2 regions of the Pseudoalteromonas sp. NZS127 genome follow, and region 1 is predicted to be linked to the other one. Evidence: predicted binding sites of a transcription regulator. Region 1 holds the regulator's gene; the other holds the start of a gene.
The links. The regulator FliA, encoded in region 1, starts transcription of late flagellar genes. The targets are predictions, from matches to a motif close to CTAAAGNTNNNNNNNNNNNNGCCGATA.
Positions count from the first base shown of each region.

Region 2: a site for FliA is predicted at 7,300-7,326, ahead of I6E78_RS15570 (VC2046/SO_2500 family protein). Genes of this name have one in related genera too.

Region 1 is NZ_JADYWN010000002.1:304,206-314,181, reverse strand. It holds gene flhB (flagellar biosynthesis protein FlhB) at 1-440, shown strand, start outside; gene flhA (flagellar biosynthesis protein FlhA) at 513-2,624, shown strand; gene flhF (flagellar biosynthesis protein FlhF) at 2,645-4,135, shown strand; gene I6E78_RS03350 (MinD/ParA family ATP-binding protein) at 4,128-4,988, shown strand; gene I6E78_RS03345 (RNA polymerase sigma factor FliA) at 5,015-5,725, shown strand; gene cheY (chemotaxis response regulator CheY) at 5,766-6,149, shown strand; gene I6E78_RS03335 (protein phosphatase CheZ) at 6,165-6,926, shown strand; gene I6E78_RS03330 (chemotaxis protein CheA) at 6,942-9,119, shown strand; gene I6E78_RS03325 (protein-glutamate methylesterase/protein-glutamine glutaminase) at 9,171-9,976, shown strand, end outside.
Region 2 is NZ_JADYWN010000021.1:241-10,216, reverse strand. It holds gene I6E78_RS15610 (class I SAM-dependent methyltransferase) at 1-550, opposite strand, end outside; gene I6E78_RS15605 (HD domain-containing protein) at 703-1,362, shown strand; gene I6E78_RS15600 (VOC family protein) at 1,349-1,780, shown strand; gene I6E78_RS15595 (response regulator) at 1,782-2,777, opposite strand; gene I6E78_RS15590 (MHYT domain-containing protein) at 2,781-6,104, opposite strand; gene I6E78_RS15585 (M48 family metallopeptidase) at 6,267-6,953, shown strand; tRNA gene I6E78_RS15580 (tRNA-Tyr) at 7,030-7,114, opposite strand; tRNA gene I6E78_RS15575 (tRNA-Tyr) at 7,164-7,248, opposite strand; gene I6E78_RS15570 (VC2046/SO_2500 family protein) at 7,361-7,888, shown strand; gene I6E78_RS15565 (DUF6172 family protein) at 8,177-8,479, shown strand; gene I6E78_RS15560 (GGDEF domain-containing response regulator) at 8,786-9,706, shown strand; partial or broken gene I6E78_RS15555 (SEC-C metal-binding domain-containing protein) at 9,918-9,976, opposite strand, start outside.

The DNA of each region.
Region 1 (9,976 bases):
ATAAAAACTCAGAGGGTGACCCACAAATAAAAGCGCGCATAAGGCAAACCCAGCGGCAAATGTCGCAAAAACGTATGATGCAAGATGTGCCCGATGCCGATGTTATTGTAACTAACCCTACCCATTACTCTGTGGCTTTAAAGTACGACACCGAACGCGCCGGAGCACCTATAGTAGTTGCCAAAGGAATTGATGAAATGGCAATGCAAATTCGTAAAATAGCGATTGGTAATGAAGTGCCTATTTTAGAATCGCCATCGCTTACTCGAGCACTTTATCATACTGCAGAAGTGGGGGAGCAAATCCCGGATCAATTATTTACCGCAGTTGCGCAAGTATTAGCTTATGTGTTTCAGCTTAAGCGCTTTAATAAAGGGCGCGGAAAACGCCCCACCAAACTTAATAAAAAACTGCCTATTCCTGACGATTATCAGTATTAATTTAAATAACCTATAACTTGGAATAGTTATTGCAATTTCACAGTAGTGTCAATTTTTTGAAATTGTAGGGTTATGGGATTTAAAGCGGTATTACAACAACTTAACAAAGATAAAAAAGAGTATGCCAAAGGCGTAGGTACACCATTAATGGTACTTGCTGCGCTGGGTATGGTCATTTTACCTCTTCCTCCGTTCCTGCTTGATATATTATTTTCTTTTAATATTGCCCTTGCTTTGGTGGTGTTACTGGTAACTGTATACACCATGAAACCACTTGAATTTGGTATGTTTCCGGCTGTGTTACTAATCGCCACTATTATGCGTTTGGCACTTAACGTTGCCAGCACCCGAGTAGTATTACTTGAGGGCCACAATGGTGGTGACTCTGCCGGTAAAGTAATTGAAGCCTTTGGCTCTGTGGTTATTGGTGGTAACTATGCGGTAGGTTTAGTGGTGTTTTTAATCTTGATTATCATAAACTTTGTGGTAATTACTAAAGGTGCTGGGCGTATTTCTGAAGTGTCGGCGCGCTTTACCCTTGACGCTATGCCGGGTAAACAAATGGCAATTGATGCCGACATGAATGCGGGCTTTATTAGCGCCGAGCAAGCCCGAGAGCGCCGTGAAGAAGTTACCCGCGAAGCCGACTTTTATGGTTCTATGGATGGTGCCAGTAAATTTGTTAAAGGCGATGCTATTGCCGGTATTGTTATATTAATTATTAATATTGTTGGTGGCTTATTTGTTGGCATGATCCAACACGATTTAAGCTTTGGCAGTGCCATGGAAATTTATACCTTGCTTACCATAGGTGATGGCTTAGTTGCACAACTTCCCTCATTATTACTCTCTATTGGTACTGCTATTGTTGTAACGCGTCAAAATGAGTCGCACAACATGGGCGATCAATTTAAGAAACAACTCGGTAACGAAAAGTCGTTATTTATTGCTTCAGGCATTTTAATTATTATGGGTTTAGTACCTGGTATGCCACACGTAGCGTTTTTAAGCTTGGGCGCATTATTAGGTTATTTAGCTTACTACACCCAACAAAACAAATTAAAAGTGGCAGCAGCACTTGCTGAGGAAACCGCTAATGGCAGCGCAGCAGGTACAGGCATTGCCAATAAGCAAGAGCAAAAAGAGTTAGGCTGGGACGATGTGCAGCAGGTTGATGTAATTGGTTTAGAGGTAGGTTACCGACTTATTCCATTGGTTGATCAATCCCAAGGTGGTGAATTGCTAAACCGCATTAAAGGCGTGCGTAAAAAGCTCTCTCAAGAATTAGGCTTTTTAGTGCCCCCGGTACATATACGCGACAACTTAGAGCTAGACCCAAATGCATACCGAATTACCTTAATGGGCGTATCAAGTGGCGAAGGCGAACTAAAACACGGCGACGAATTGGCAATTAATCCGGGGCAAGTATTTGGTCCTATAAAAGGGATTGAAACTAAAGATCCGGCTTTTGGTTTAGATGCTGTGTGGATCAAGCCTGATCAAAAAGATGAAGCGCAATCGCTTGGTTATACCGTGGTTGATTCGGCGACTGTGGTTGCCACTCATATTAGCCAATTGCTCACCAATAATGCGGCGTTATTATTAGGCCACGAAGAAGTACAAAACCTATTAGATATGCTAGCAAAAAGTCACCCAAGGTTAGTAGAAGGCTTGGTGCCTGATGTATTGCCATTAACTACCATAGTTAAAGTTTTACAAAATTTATTAAACGAAGGTGTAGCTATTCGCGATATGCGCTCAATAGTACAAACCCTTGTAGAGTATGGCCCGCGTAGCCAAGACCCAGATGTTTTAACCGCTGCGGTACGTATTTCACTGCGTCGATTAATAGTTCAAGATGCGGTCGGTATGTCTTCAGAAATCCCTGTCATAACCTTGGCGCCTGAGTTGGAACAGATGTTGCATCAGTCATTACAAAATGCAGGCGACGAAGGTGCCGGAATAGAGCCAGGACTTGCAGAGCGACTTCAAGTGTCATTAAACGAAGCGCATCAAAATCAAGAAATGGCCGGTGAACCTTCAATACTGTTAACGTCAGGAATGTTACGCACTGTGTTATCTCGTTTTGTTAAGTACACCATTCCAGGATTGCGAGTGATGTCTTATCAAGAGATACCAGACGAAAGGCAGATCAAGATTGTTAGCTCAGTAGGCCAACAATAAGATTTTAAAGGGGTTGAACCATGAAGATTAAACGTTTTTTTGCTAAAGATATGCGCACAGCACTTAAAGAAGTTAAAGATGAGCTAGGTGTTGATGCGGTTATTATGTCTAATAAAAAGCTCGCAAACGGCGTAGAAATTGTCGCAGCAGTTGATTATGACAAAGCAGCCCCTAAAGCCGCCGCGCCACAACAAAGTGCGCCGCTGCAGCAGCGTACGGCACATTCTGCCCACTCGCAAAGCATGCATAACTTTGTAAAACCAGAGCCACAGCGTGCTAGACCTGAGCCACAAGCAAAAGTAGCCGACAGCTTACAAGCATTATTAGAGCGCCAGTCGCCGCGTCCACGTTCAGCAGAATTGGCTTCAATGTTTTCGCAATCAGGTATAGATACCTCAGAGCATTATCAAGAGCCGGTCGCTAAACAACGCCCTACAAATATGTTTGCGCGTGAAGAAGCCGCGCAAGCACGCCCACAAACGCAAGCTGACAGCTTAGGTTTTGATGACCTAGACCGTGATTTTGATGAATTAGACACGCCAGTTGCGCAAACACACACGACTAAAAATACCGAAAGTGAAGCAATGAGCACAATGCGTGAAGAAATGAACGCAATTCGCCAGTTATTAGAGCACCAAGTGTCGGGTTTAATGCAGCAAGATATGGCGCGCCGTGACCCAACGCGCGCATGCATGATTGACCGCTTAGTAGGCATGGGAATCGATAAAGAAGTTGCTGAGCAAATGGCTTGTTTTGTACCTGAAGATGTTCCGCGTCAGCAGGGCTGGAAAGCGCTGTTAACTATGGTTGAAGATCAGATGCAAACCACGAATAATGAAATTTTGCGCCAAGGTGGTGTTTACGCATTAGTTGGCCCAACCGGTGTAGGTAAAACCACTACAGTGGCTAAGCTCGCGGCATTAGGTGCACAAAAATATGGTGCTGATAAAGTAGCGCTAATTACTACCGATACTTACAGAATTGGTGCTTACGAGCAGCTTGCAACATATGGCCGTATTATAGGCTGTGGGGTTAAACAAGTTAAAGATGCGAACGAACTGGCTGAAGTGTTATATCATTTACGTAACAAGCGCTTAGTACTTATAGATACCGCAGGTATGAGCCAACGTGATTTACGTTTAACTGAGCAGCTAAATACCTTAATGCGTAATCAGCGTGTGGATATTCGTAATTACTTAGTATTAAGTGCCACTGCGCAAATAAATGTGTTACAAGAAACCGTAAGACACTTTAAAAAAGTACAGTTAAGCGGTTGTATTTTCACTAAACTCGACGAATCATTAAGTTTAGGCGAGATAATTAGTATTGCGATTCAAAATCGCCTGCCAATAGGGTATCTTACTAATGGTCAACGAGTACCTGAAGATATTCGAGTTGCAAATGCAGAAAAACTAGTGAAAAAAGCTGAGCAATTATATTTAAAGAGAACAAAAGTACAACATTCACGACACCAATCAGTGGCGTCGAGCACAGTAGAGATGTATGATTAACACAGTATTAGATCAAGCAAGCGGCCTGCGTAAAATGAGCAAAAATAATAATAACGGCGTTAAGGTTATCGCCGTCACTGGCGGTAAAGGTGGCGTTGGAAAAACAAATGTATCGTTAAATACTGCGATCGCTTTAGGTCAGCAAGGCAATAGAGTGTTAGTGCTTGATGCCGATTTGGGTTTAGCCAATTGTGATGTAATGCTTGGACTACGTGTTGAGCGTAATTTATCGCATGTGTTATCTGGCGAATGTGAGCTTGATGAAATACTAGTAGAAGGCCCCGCTGGGATAAAAATAGTACCAGCGACTTCGGGTTCACAAAGTATGGTTGAGTTGTCGCCTGCAGAACATGCTGGGCTTATTCGTGCTTTTAGCGAACTCAATACTGATTTTGATATATTAGTTGTTGATACCGCTGCCGGTATATCGGATATGGTGCTGAGTTTTTCTCGCGCTGCACAAGATGTTTTGGTTGTGGTATGTGACGAGCCTACCTCAATAACCGATGCCTATGCACTGATCAAAGTATTAAGCCGCGAACATGGCGTGTATAAATTTAAAATTGTTGCCAACATGGTGCGTTCATTACGCGAAGGGCAAGAGTTATTTGCAAAGCTATCAAAGGTTACAGACCGATTTTTAGATATATCAATGGAGCTGGTTGCAACCGTTCCTTATGATGAAAATATGCGCAAAGCAACACGTCGTCAAAAAGTAATTGTTGAACTGTTTCCTAGTTCTCCAGCTGCACTTGCCTTTAAAACATTAGCAACAAGAATAACAAAGTGGCCAATACCGAACCAGCCTTCGGGTCATTTAGAATTTTTCATTGAGAAACTCGTTAACGGCTAACTATGACTACATTGGTGAATAGAGCTATGGGATATGAATCAACACAAAATTTAAATATGATTGTTGAAAAGCATGCTTCATTAGTAAAAAAAGTAGCATGTCATTTAATTGCTCGTTTACCCCCTAGTGTACAACTCGATGATTTAATTCAATCAGGAATGATAGGATTAATAGAGGCGTCAAAAAACTTTGATGCCACTAAAGGCGCTAGTTTTGAAACCTTTGCGGGTATTCGTATTCGGGGCGCTATGCTTGATGAAATGCGCCGTGGAGACTGGGCTCCTCGCTCAGTACATCGTAAAAGCCGCCAGGTTATAGAAGCTATTTCAGCATTAGAAAGCAGCCTGAATCGTGAACCTACAGACAGTGAAGTTGCCCAAAAGCTTGAAATTACACTAGAGCAATATCATCATATTTTAACCGATGTTAATTCCAGTAAAATCTTGGGAATAGAAGATTTAGGTATTGATGAGGATGTTATAACACCTGTTGGGCACGATTTAGCACTAGACAAACCCTTTAATAATGTTAAAAATGAAAGGTTTAATGAATCTTTATTAAGTGCAATTAAATCCCTACCAGAGCGAGATGCAATGGTGCTTTCGTTGTACTATAACGATGAAATGAATTTAAAAGAAATTGGACAGATACTCGATGTAAGTGAGTCGCGTGTAAGTCAGATACATGGTCAGGCGATGATTAAGCTAAAAGCAAAAATCAATGACTGGATAAATTAGAAGTAAGTAAATACAGGTTTAGGCCTCACTGGAGGATGTTTTGGATAAAAACATAAAAATTCTTGTTGTTGATGACTTTTCAACGATGAGACGTATTATTAAAAACCTATTGCGTGATTTAGGGTTTACCAATGTTTTAGAAGCAGATGATGGCTCAACTGCTTTACCTATGTTGCAAAATCAATCATTTGACTTTGTAGTAACAGATTGGAATATGCCGGGCATGCAAGGTATTGACTTGTTAAGAGCAATACGCGCAGATGACAAATTAAAGCATCTTCCGGTTTTAATGGTTACTGCAGAAGCTAAAAAAGAGCAAATTATTGCAGCAGCCCAAGCAGGTGTTAATGGTTATATTGTTAAGCCATTTACTGCGGGTACATTAAAAACTAAATTAGAAAAAGTGTTCGAACGCTTAGGTTAATAAGGGGAGAGGCTTATGTCAGCACCTGCTGCGCCTCAGATTACTTTAGAGCAAGCACGTCAGCTGGTCACTTTTTTAGAAAACGGTGAGCAACATAAAGCTGATCAGTTAATTTTAGAAACTGCCTCTCAAGAACAATCATATTTGTTTGCAGAAGTAGGTAAATTAACGCGCCAGTTGCACGAGTCTTTAAAGGGTTTTGAGCTTGACACCCGCATAACAGATTTAACCACTGATGCCATTCCGGATGCTAAAAAGCGACTTAACTATGTCATAGAAATGACAGAAAACGCCGCCAACAAAACCATGGATGCGGTTGAAGCGAGCCTGCCTTTAGCCCAGCAGTTAGCTGATGATATTTCGCATATCAAGCCAACCTGGGATCGGTTAATGAGCCGCGATCTTGAACTTGGTGAATTTAAAACATTGTGTCATAGCATTGATAAATTTATGAACAGCTCGCATCTTAAAACCGATGAGTTGCAAGTATTAATGACTAATGTGTTAATGGCTCAAGATTATCAGGATTTAACCGGACAAGTAATTCGCCGTGTTATTGAGCTGGTACGCGAAGTTGAAGAAAGTTTAATTCATCTGTTAACTGCGTTTGCAGCACAAGATGAAAACGATAACCAAGAGCAACAAAAAACAGAAAACTCGATTGCCGCACAAGCATTAGCAGGCCCAGAAGGCCCTATTATTGATAAAGAATCGCGTGATGATGTTGTATCTGATCAAGACGAAGTTGATGATCTTTTATCAAGTTTGGGCTTCTAATAGGAGAGTAACTGCATGAGCTTTGAAGTCGATGAAGATATATTACAAGATTTTTTAGTTGAAGCTGGAGAAATCCTTGAGCTTTTATCTGAACAATTAGTTGAACTGGAAAATAACCCAGAAGATACTGAATTATTGAACGCTATTTTTAGAGGCTTTCACACTGTTAAAGGTGGCGCGGGCTTTTTAGCGATGTCAGAGCTGGTAGATGCCTGTCATGGCGCAGAAAACGTGTTTGACTTACTGCGTCAAAAAGTGCGAACAGTTAACTCTGAGTTAATGGATGTTATACTTCAAGCACTTGATACTATTAACGAAATGTTTGCTACGATTAAAAATCGTGAGCAACCAGAGCCTGCCGATCCTCAGTTACTCGAAATATTACATAAATTAGGTTTACCGCCCACAGAAGAAGAGCTTGGTGGTGACACTATTGCGCCAGTAATAACGCAAGATGCTAATTTAGATGATGACCCTTTTGCATTTGATGAGTTGTTTGATGCACCCAGTGCAGCAACAAACGCTACAGCAAACGATGCGCATATTGATGAAATTAGCGAAGATGAATTCGAAAACTTACTTGACGAACTTCATGGCAAAGGTAAAGGCCCTGCAATAAAAGAGTCATTAAGTAATAGCAGCGACTTAAGTGGCGATATTACCGACGATGAATTTGATAGCTTATTAGATGAGCTTCACGGAGTAGGAAGTTTTGGTGCGGTAAATAAAACCCCAAAACCTCAAGCAGCTCAAAGTCCGGCTGCTAGCACTAACGATGATGAAATAAGTGACGATGAGTTTGAAGCTTTACTAGATGAGCTGCATGGCAAGGGAGCGGCGCCAAAATCTAAAGAAAGCGCGGCAACACCTGCACCTGTAAATAAAGTTACGGCTCCTAAAGCAGCTGTAGTTAAATCCTCACCAGTAGCAGTTGATAAAGTTAAGCAGCCACAAGCGGCTGTTGTAGCAGCAAGTGCTAATACCAATACCGCTGCGCCAGTTGCTAAAAAAGCGCCGCCTGCACAAGCTGAAACGACAGTAAGGGTTGATACTAAACGCCTTGATCAAATTATGAATATGGTGGGCGAGCTTGTATTAGTACGTAATCGTTTAGTGAGTTTAGCCACCAGTTCAGAAAGTGAATCTATGAGTAAAGCAATATCTAACTTAGATGTTGTTACAGCTGATTTGCAAGGCGCGGTAATGAAAACGCGAATGCAGCCAATCAAAAAAGTATTTGGCCGTTTTCCGCGTGTTGTTCGCGACTTAGCACGTACCTTAAATAAAGATATTAATTTATTGCTGGTTGGCGAAGAAACCGATTTAGATAAAAACCTAGTTGAGGCACTGGCCGATCCATTAGTGCATTTAGTACGTAACTCGGTTGATCATGGTATAGAAATGCCAGATGATCGTGAAGCTGCGGGTAAACCGAGAACAGGTACCGTTACGCTTTCTGCTTCGCAGCAGGGGGATCATATTTTGCTTACCATTAAAGATGATGGCGCAGGTATGGATGCTGAAAAACTAAAACAAATAGCAATTAAAAAAGGTGTGCTTGATCAAGAGCAAGCAAGCCGTTTGTCTAACACCGAAGCTTACAATCTGATATTTGCGCCAGGGTTTTCTACCAAAGAAGCAATATCTGATATTTCTGGTCGTGGTGTTGGCATGGATGTGGTTAAAACTAAAATCACCCAGTTAAATGGCTCGGTTAGCATAGAGTCAGAACTAGGTGTGGGCACTATACTTGAAATTAAAGTACCGTTAACTTTGGCTATTTTACCTACCTTAATGGTGGTAGTGAGTGAGCAAACATTTGCACTACCATTGGCAGGAGTAAGTGAAATATTTAACTTAGACCTTACTAAAACGAATGTGGTTGATGGTCAGTTAACTATTATTGTTCGTAAAAAAGCAGTGCCTTTATTTTATTTAGAGCATTGGCTAGTGAAAGGTGCCGATCGTACAAGCCGTAAAGCGCAAGGGCATGTGGTTATTGTGCAAATAGGTACACAACAAGTTGGCTTTGTGGTTGATTCGTTAATTGGTCAAGAAGAAGTGGTTATTAAGCCGTTAGACGCTTTATTACAAGGTACGCCTGGAATGGCAGGTGCCACTATTACTTCGGATGGTGGTATTGCACTTATATTAGATGTACCGAGTATGTTAAAACACTACGCAGGTAAATAATAAAGTAGACGTATACTTTATACGTCTACACAATAAAAATAAGAGAGCAAAATGGCCGTTAAAGTTTTAGTTGTTGATGATTCGAGCTTTTTTCGCCGTCGAGTGAGTGAGATTCTTGAATTAGATAGCGAGATTGAAGTAATTGGCTTTGCCGTAAATGGCCGAGATGCTGTAGAAAAAGCAGCTAGTTTACGTCCTGATATGATCACTATGGATGTAGAAATGCCGGTGTTGGATGGTATAAGTGCTGTAAAAGAAATTATGGCCAGTAACCCGACGCCAATTTTAATGTTTTCTTCGTTAACTCGCTCCGGTGCAACTGCAACTTTAGATGCACTTGATGCTGGTGCTATGGATTTTTTACCGAAAAAATTTGAAGACATTGCTCGCAATAACGAAGATGCCATTAAGCTGCTGCAAAGCAAAGTAAAAGAAATTGGCCGCCAACGTATTAGACGTGTTGCTAGCCCTAGACCCTCCAGTATAAACAAACCTTTATTTACACCTACTTCAGCGCCAAGCGCATTAGCAGCAAGGTTTGCACAAACAAATAAAACAGCAACAACAGTAGTACAACCAGAGCGAAGCTTTAATAATTCGCCAGTAACTAGTCGCAGTGCAATAGTAACAAAGCGCGCGAGTGGCAAGCACTATCAACTAGTTGCAATTGGCACATCAACCGGTGGACCTGTTGCGCTGCAAACTATATTAACTCAGCTTCCTGCTAACTTTCCGCACCCTATATTATTAATTCAGCATATGCCTGCTGCGTTTACTCCGGCTTTTGCGGCACGCTTAAATAGTTTGTGTAAAATTCAGGTAAAAGAAGCGCAGCAAGGAGATCGACTGCAAGCAGG
Region 2 (9,976 bases), on a different contig from region 1:
GTACTGGGGCAGTTGGTTCATTGCCCCATAATGCCCCTTTAATTGGCTCAAGGCCTTCTTTGGTACGCACTTCTACATCTGAGCGCTCGTAAATGCTCATACCAGGGAATATAGCCATTAACGCGCCAACAATTTCACCTTTATGACGCTCAGCACCCGCGCTAAGTAATTGACACACTAATACGTTGTCAAACTTATCTATGGTAACGCCGGGTAAAAAATCTGATTCTGCGGCGCAGAGTCTAAAGCCAGTTAAACCACCTTCTTCGATTACTTGGCTACGGGCTTCTAGTGCACGACGTAGGCGGCGTTCAAAAAAGTGTTGATCAATAACTTCTTTTTCGTCAAAGCTCCAAACACGGGCACGAATTTGTGAATGTGGGCTATAAGCTGCTGTTGCTAAAAATTTACCTTCACTGTCGTGAATAGTAACTGTGTCACCTAGGCCTGGTTTACCTTTAATTTTTTTGATGGCTTTGGAAAATAACCAAGGGTGTTTTCTTTTTAATGATTTATCGCGGCCAGCTTGCAGGTAAACGGCAGATGTCATAAAGCTTCTCAGTAGTAATAAATAAGCGCTGTATTTTAGTCAAGGCAAGGGCAACATACAATGAATGTTTTGCATGGAGCCCATAAATCGCGGTAAAGTATGGCTAATTCAATATGTTAATTAGGTATTTGGAACACGTTGTGACAGACATAATGTTAAGCCCTGAGCTGCAGCAGCTCAATTTACAGTGCAGAGCCTTTATTACCACACTAATTCATGCCGATGTGGCGCATGATATAACCCATATTGAACGCGTAGTTCGGGTTGCTATTAAATTGTGCGATGCAGAGCAAGCTAATATGAAGGTAGTGCTCCCGGCTGCATGGTTACACGACTGTGTAGCCGTGGCTAAAAACCACCCAGATAGGGCTAAAGCCTCTACTATGGCCGCCGATAAAGCGATTGCTTTTTTAGCTTCTATTAATTACGACGCGCAATTATTTACTCAAATTCATCATGCAATAGCGGCGCATAGCTTTAGCGCCAATATTAAAGTGAACTCAGTAGAAGCACAAATAGTGCAAGACGCAGACAGAATGGATGCACTAGGCGCGATTGGTATAAGCCGCTGCATGAAAGTAGGTGGCTCAATAAGTCGATTACTATATAACCCGGATGACCCATTTTGCCTACAACGCGAAGCAGATGATAAAAAATACACGCTTGATCATTTTTTTATTAAGTTATTACACATAGCTCAAAGCATGAATACTCCCTCGGCTAAGGCCGAAGCACTAAGACGTACTGAGTATATGCATGACTTTTTAGAGCAACTAAAGTCTGAAATAGGAGAGCAGCGTGAGTATACCTAAGCTAGCTGGGATTGATCATTGTCATTTAAATGTGGATGATTTAGCGCAAGCGGTTAAATGGTATGAGCGTGTTTTAGGTTTTAGTGTGGTTGAAGCGCTCGCCTTTTGGAATGAAGATGGCAAAGGGCCATTAACCCTTGAAGATGCAAATGCTACCACGCGTTTAGCGTTATTTACTGCACAGGGACGTAGTAAAGGCATTGCTTTTTTAGCCACTGGGGAGCAATTTATTGCATGGCTTGAGCATTTTGAACACCTAAATATTAAAACAGTATTAGCTGATCACGGCGTTACGTTTTCAATTTATTTTAAAGATAACAGTGGAAATAGCCATGAAATTACCTCTCATGACTATACGCAGATTAAAACTGTGTATCCGCAGGTATTATTAGGCTCGCATACAGCCAAAAAGAGCTAAATTAAAATCGCTCCTGATGAGCATTTTTTATGGCAATAATATCGTCAATTTTGCCAATAAATAGCTCAACCAATTGCGGGTCGAAGTGTTTACCGGCTTGTTGTTGCATATGTTCTAGAGTTTGCTCTATGCTCCAAGGCTCTTTATAGGGGCGTTTTGAGGTAAGTGCATCAAATACATCGGCAATGGCAACAATACGCCCTTCCAGCGATATGGCTTCTCCTTTTAGGCCATTGGGGTAGCCAGTACCATCCCACTTTTCATGATGTTCAATTGCCAGCACATGCGCCAGTTGTAATAGTGGCGATGATGAATTTGCTAAAATTTGTGCACCAATTAAAGCGTGCTCTTTCATGTGGGTAAACTCATCGGCAGTTAACTTTCCGGGTTTTAGCAAAATGGCATCCGGAATACCTATTTTACCTACATCGTGCATAGGGGCTGCTTGGCGTAATAATTCGGCGTGTTGCTCATCCATACCCAGCGCCAATGCAAGTACTTTGCTGTATTGACTCATACGTATAATATGCTCACCGGTATCGGTGTCTTTATATTCTGCAGCACGACCTAAACGCTGTACTAAATCGACATGAGCTTGTTTTAGCTGCTCAGCTTGCACTAACGACAGGTGAGTTTTAACACGTGCCCGTACAATAGCAGGGCTAATGGGTTTGGTTATATAGTCTACAGCGCCTAGTTCAAAACCTTTAAATTCATCACTTTCATCACTTAGCGCAGTAACAAAAATAATAGGGATATGCGATGTTGCAGGGTTAGCTTTAACAATTTGGCATACTTCAAAGCCATTCATATCAGGCATCATAATATCGAGTAAAATTAGCTTTGGTAGTTCTTTTTCAAGTAATGCTATAGCGGCAGCGCCCGATTTAGCAAACGACATTCTATATTGATTACCAAGCACCTCGCGCATTACTTTTAAGTTTGCAGGCTCGTCGTCAACAATTAATATGCGGGGCTTATCTAGAATAAAATCCATTAATTAATTCTCCTTTAGGGTTAACTTTTTAAGTAAATTTGCTAATTTAACTTGCGCGTTATCAAAGTCGAATTCATCAAAGGCACTGGCTATTTCATCTATATCTACTTGTACTGATGCTATACATTTACGTTGTAACTGATCGAGAAGATCATCATTAAGTTCGGCATTTTGTGCATCAGCATAGAGTTCTTGGCAAATTTCTATTAGCTCAGCTGTTGATAACGGCTCAGCATTGTCGATAAGTTTGGCGGGCTCTTTACATATAGTGCTTGCTAATAATTGGCCGATAAGCGCCAATTCAGTTTTTATATCTGCCAAAACGCTGGTTAGCGCAGCTTCATCGTCAGCGTTCTCTAAACGCGTTAACAGTGTCATTAAGGTTAATAACCCTAAATTACCAGCCACGCCTTTTAAAGTGTGAATAAGCGTATAAACACTTTTAATATCGCTTAGTTGCAGCTTAAATAAGCTTATAAATTGCTTTTCGTTGGTATTAACAAATTTAGTAATTTCGGTAAGCTGTTTACATTTAGAGCCCCACAAAGCTAACCCTTTTTCAAAATCTATGTGCTTGGCATCGGGGTCGGTTTGCGCAATTAATGTTTCTTTTGCTAAGCCAAGTCCAAGCACCAGTGCTATTTCTTGATTCAGTTGGTTGATATCAACCGGCTTATTAGCAAACCCATTCATGCCTGCATTTTTAGCGGTTAGTTTATCTTGCTGTAACACGCTGGCTGTTAAGGCAATAATAGGCGTAAATTTTATTTGTTTTAGTTGCTCCAATGCACGAATTTTAATGGTGGCCTCAATACCGTCACATTCAGGCATGTGAATGTCCATTAAAATGACATCAAAGTCTTGTTGATTAAACGCCTCAATGGCTTTTAAGCCATTACTTGCAGTGGTTACTGTGTGTTGATCTCGCGAAAGTAATATAGAAAGTAGCTCTGTATTTTGTTCTATATCATCAACCACTAATATTCTAAGCGGAGGTAGTTCGGTATGTAGGCCTTCAAAATAATCTATTTTATTTTCATCACCAACAGTAAAAGGTAATGAGAAGTAAAAGCAGCTGCCTTTATCAACTTCACTCACTAAATCAATTGAGCCATGCATAAGCTCTACTAATTGTTTACTTATTGTTGTGCCTAAACCTGTGCCACCAAATCGACGTGTGGTCGTGCCATCGGCTTGCACAAAAGGCTGAAAAACCGCTTTAATACGATCTTTAGCAATACCAATGCCTGTATCTTGTACTTCAAAAAATAGGTGATTATTTTGTGTGGTACTTACGGTAACAGTAACAGCGCCTTGCTCAGTAAATTTAATAGCGTTACCAATAAGGTTTGTAAGTATTTGCCTAAGGCGGTCGGGATCACCGTAGTATGCGGTGCTAACTGATTTATTAATATTAAGCGTTAAATTAAGGTTTTTCTTTTTAGCTTCTAACCAAAAAGTTGAAATAATACTGTCGATAACGGGCTTTAAATTAAAATGCACAGGCTCAATGGTTAGCTTTCCTCGTTCTAACTTTGCAGAGTCGAGAATCTCATTAAGCAGCCGCAGCAAAGAGCGTGCTGCGCTATTAACCGTAACAAGGTGCTTTTGCTGCTCTTTACTTAGCGGTGTATCCATTAGCAGATCGCTAAAGCCAATAATTGCATTCATAGGGGTGCGTATTTCATGGCTCATATTTGCCATAAAAGATTGCTTAGCATTGGCAGCTTCTTCTGCTTGCAGTTTAGCGTGCTCTAATTTTGCTTCATACTCTTTGCGCTCAGTAATATCAACAAGTACACCATCAATCCACTGTGCAACATCGGTATTATTAAAGTCAAAACTACCTTTCTCTAATACCCATACAGTTGCGCCGTTGCGATGGCGAATTCTATATTCAACAGAGTATTGACGCTTTTCGGTAACGGCATTAGTGAGCGTGGTAATAATCATTTGTTGATCAGACTTTAAAATCAGGTCTGTAAACTCAATGTGTTGCTCAATAAATTCATCTGGTGTATAGCCAGTTAAATCCAATATACTTGGGCTAACAAATAGCATGGTGTAGTTAGTATCGAATTTACATCTAAAGGCAACGCCTGGCATATTTTGCATTAATGAGCGATATTTTTGCTCATTTTCAACAACCGTTTTTTGTAGCGCTCGTTGCTGCGTTAAGTCAGTAATAAAGCCAACATACAAAGGCGGTTGCCCAGTTTGCGTCACTTGTCCAATACCAAGGCGCACAGGGATCAAATGGTTATCTTTATGTTTAGCAAAAGTATCGCGGTTTATGCCTATAATAGCGCTTAGATCAAGAGTCATATCACCAGATGATGACGCATTGTTTAGAGCGTTATTATCATTTAAAAGAATCTGTACACTTTTACCTTGTAATTCATGTTCTCGCCAACCTAAAATCTTACTCGCAGCATCATTAAAGCTTAAAATAATACCTTGATGATCAATAGTCACAATGCCATCTATTGCTGTTTCTAATATGGCGTTTAACCGCGACTCGTCGGCTGACTTTTCTTCAAGTAGCAGTTTATAGCGTACCATGCCATTAATTACAGCAACCACGCTGGTTATTGCAACAGTTGCAGTGGCAACCGCAATTGCAACAAATGTAAGCCCAGCAGACGCATTTTCGTCTGCGTAAATAAGAGGAGAAGTTGCTACAAAACGGGTTGCTGCCATACCCATATAATGCATACCAGTAACAGCAAAGCCTAATATAACGGCGCTGGTTGAACGAATTTGTAACTGTGATAACCGAGGGAAAATTCTTTCAAGATTAAAGCGGCTATATAAAGCTATAAACGATAGGGCAACGGCCATTAAAATAGACAACCCAAACATAACTGGGTCATACCGTAGCATAGGCGCAAGCTCCATCGCCGCCATACCACTGTAATGCATAGTGCCAATACCCGAGCCTAATAATACTGAGCAAATAGCTAATACTTTAAAGTTACCATTACTTTTTACCAGTATAGATACAGCATATTGGCATGCCAAAAATGCCGGTATAAAAGAGAGTAAGGTAATAGTTGGGTTATATTTAATGTTAGTACACAAAGAAAAAGCTAACATACCAATAAAATGCATGCTCCAAATACCCGCAGAAAAAACAGCTGCAGCGGTTACAGTAGCTAAACGTTGATAGCTTGGGAAAGTAGTTTTTTTAGCTAAATCAATGAGCTTTGTAGTAAAAAAAGCGGCAAATATCACTATTAAAACTGAAAGAGAAACCAAGAGAGGATCGTAAACCCCGTTTATAATTAAACTAGGATCTTGGTCAGTAATAAAGAAAGCTGATAACATGGCGGCTCTAAATAGGCATTTTAATCGTGTAGTTTAATAGAATTAATTAATTAATAAACCGTTAATTTTATGATTGCTTATTAAGCTATAAATAAACAACACGGCATTAACTAACCATTAGACGAAAAGTAGCCCCTAGCTAGTATAGTGTGAGAGATTAATTTGTTTGCCTACCAACTAAAAAAAAGTACCCGACGAAAGACCGTTGCTATTAAAGTGCATAATCAAAATGTGACGGTATATGCCCCCCATCACGTACAAAAAAAAGTGCTCGATAACTGGTTATTAGAAAAAAAATCATGGGTTGAGGCGCAGCTGCAAAAACAGCTTACTTTGGTTGATACAAAACAGTATCCACTTAAGGACAAAAAGATCTGGGTTTTTTCAGAAGCAATTAATTTAACGTTTCAGCAAGGCAATACCTCTACAGTGGAGCGCCAACAAGATGGCCTGCTTATTACCGTTTCTGCTCGTGTTAAGCATCAGCAGCAAAAGTACCAATTACTTTTAGAGGCGTATTTAAAAGAGCAGTTAACCGCATACATTGAAATGCGACTTAATGACTTTTGCACGCAGATGCAAGAAGCGCTGCCTAACGATTTAAATATTGCAGTTTATAAACGCAAATGGGGAAGTTGTAATAGTAAAAGGGCGTTAACATTTAACTTATTATTGATTGGTGCACCGCATAGCATTATTGATTATGTAATAGTGCATGAGCTGGCGCATTTACGACATTTAAATCATAGCAAAGCATTTTGGCAGCGCGTAGCACAATTTTGTCCCGACTATAAAGCAAGTACGTTATGGCTAAAACAATATGGTATGAGTTTACAATGGGTATTTTAATGTTTAACTAAGAAAAAACACGGAGATTACTAACAAGGAATGTAGTAACTATATAAGTAGAAAATAAGTAGAAAAGTGGTGGAGGGAGCTGGATTCGAACCAGCGAAGGCTGAGCCGTCAGATTTACAGTCTGATCCCTTTGGCCGCTCGGGAACCCCTCCACACTAATTTTGTTACATTTGGCCCCACTTAACTTAGCGGTAAGAAAAGTGGTGGAGGGAGCTGGATTCGAACCAGCGAAGGCTGAGCCGTCAGATTTACAGTCTGATCCCTTTGGCCGCTCGGGAACCCCTCCAATGCAACGGCGCTGATAATAGCAAACATCGTATTTAAGTAAAGAAAAAAGCTAAAGAAAAATGAAATAAAGCCGATAAATAGGTATTACTTACTTCAATCGGCTAAAGTCTATGCAAATCGGTGATTTGTTAATCACAGAGAGTCAGCTCAACACTCGACTCAATAAAAGTGTGCATGAAAAGCGCCGAGGAGAGTTTGCGCTTTTACTCGCTATGCTATCTCATGATGCACTCGATTTTAGCCAATTCCATTTACCAAAAACAGAAATTGAAGATTCAACTGTTGGCGAAGATACCCTTCGCAAACAAATAGGAGCAGGTCCAAAGCAACTTTTAGCGCCAGATAAGTTTGATATCTTGATAGGGCAGTTTAACGCCTCACTATTAATGCAAGCAGGGGAACGCGCTGGAATGAGCGATATTAAATTAAATCACTGTTTAAACCCTGAACCATTGTTTATAAGAGATGATGTAAGCCATATTCCGCTTCAGGTGCGTGATAATTGTGAATTAGCAGTGCGCAGGCGTATAAATAACACACAAACGCAACTATCTAACCCGCAACTCGATGCTGCTGCCTTTTACGAAAGCCTAAATAATGATGCGCTTCACCACCCATTGCATTTAGTAAGCGCTTAATTATAAAGCGTACGCTGTAACTGCTTTGATATTGCAATAACCAATCATATTAATAGAACTTGGCAAACGATTGCGCCATCACTCTAACTATTAAGTTACTTGTCTGTAATATAAAGCCGCTAACTCTCTACACTTAAGCGCATTTTAGCGATACTTTATTTTATTAATGGATTAATAATTGATTTAATATAAAAAAAGCATCCAAAAATTAAATGCAATTGCTATAATAGGCTCAAATGGTATGACATTAAATGCCGTTATCATTAAACCAAGGTAATTAGGAACGTAATGAAGAAAATATTCACGCTAAATCACGAGAAAATCAAATATCCTCGTATGGTTGACGCCGCAAAGCATGAAGTGAAAAAATATTTGAAAAGAGAGCGTAACAAAACTCTACCACTCGATGCTGATTACTGGGCGTTTGATTGTAAGTTTGGTAATACCGCTGAAGATGCACAAGTAGTGCACGTTGCAGAGCTTAGTAATCATATAAGCGAAATAGAAAAGCAAAGCTTAACTTCTTTTTATGTAGAAATATTAGCGCGCCCAGCTCAACGTCAACAACCAGATTTGGATGACGACGAATAAGACGCTTATAAAGTAATTTGCGTAATTTTTAAAATGGGCCTATTGGCCCATTTTTTGTTTGTACGTTTATACAAACGCGATTTAAACCTTGAGCATTCAAGTACAAGCAGCTTATAAGCAGTGCTTACTTTCAGTATTACCCTGAAAATTATGGCCGTGATTCTCTAAAACAATTAACAACAACTCTGTATCGCCATTTTTATATTTGGTTGTAAGTTTGATTAAAACCCCAACTTTAATACATTTGCATAACATAAGACTGTATTATACTGTGTTAGTTGATAATTATAGAAAACAGTAGTATTTATGCCATTAAATTATGCCGATAGCGATTTAAAACTTAGCCTTAAAACCTCAAAAGTTCTCATTGTTGATGATCAGTTACTTAGCATAATTGTACTGAAAAAAATATTATCAAAGCACTTTATTGTTAACACCGCCAACAGCGGTGAAGAAGCAGTTGAAATATGTAAATCTAATACTCCCGATATCGTACTGCTGGATATTTCAATGGATGGCATATGCGGTATAGAAACCTGTTTAAAACTTAAAACGACGACACAAACCCAAGACATTCCCGTTATATTTGTTACCTCCTTTGAAAACCAAGAAGAGGACTGCTGGGAAGCGGGTGCGGTAGACTTTATTCAAAAACCGATTAACCCAGAAACCTTATACAGAAGAGTAAGAGCGCACTTAACTATTAAGCTGCAACATGACTTATTAAGTCAAAAAGTGTTTCTTGATGACTTAACTAAAGTATTTAACCGTCGTTATTTTGATACTCATATTAATAAAATACAATTGAGTGCATTAAGAGAGAATACAGAATATGCTTTATTACTTATGGATATTGATTACTTTAAGCAATACAACGATATTTATGGACACGTAGAAGGCGACGTTGTTTTACACTTAGTTGCTCAAACAATTGCCAACAGCCTGCAAAGGCCAAGCGATTTTGTTGCCCGCTATGGCGGCGAAGAATTTGTGGTTGTGCTACCCCATACCAACGAGGAAGGCGCTCGCTGTGTTGCTGAAAAAATTAAAAATAACATATATGGCTTAGGTGTTTTACATAAGTACTCAGAGTTTGAGTTTGTCACTATAAGTATAGGTGGAGCTACGTTATTGCAATCAGACGAAGGCAACATGGATATTTTGCAACGCGCAGATAAAAAAATGTACGCCGCTAAAGCACAAGGGCGAAATACAGTGTGCTTTTAAAGCGCAGCGAACCCAATACCAAAATATACGGTAGAGCAGTTATTAACACAGGCCTATAGGTATGTAAATTGCCAATAGTTGCTCAAAAGTAAAATTTTATTTTAGCCATACACATCGCCTGTAACAGCCAACCCTAGGCATGGCTATTGGATGTATTTAAGGTTCAGTTGCCTGTAATTACCTACTTTACTTACCGCACAGCTGCAGTTTGTTATACGCTATGACACTTTTTATATTTTTTGCCACTTTGGCAAGGGCAGTTGTCATTTC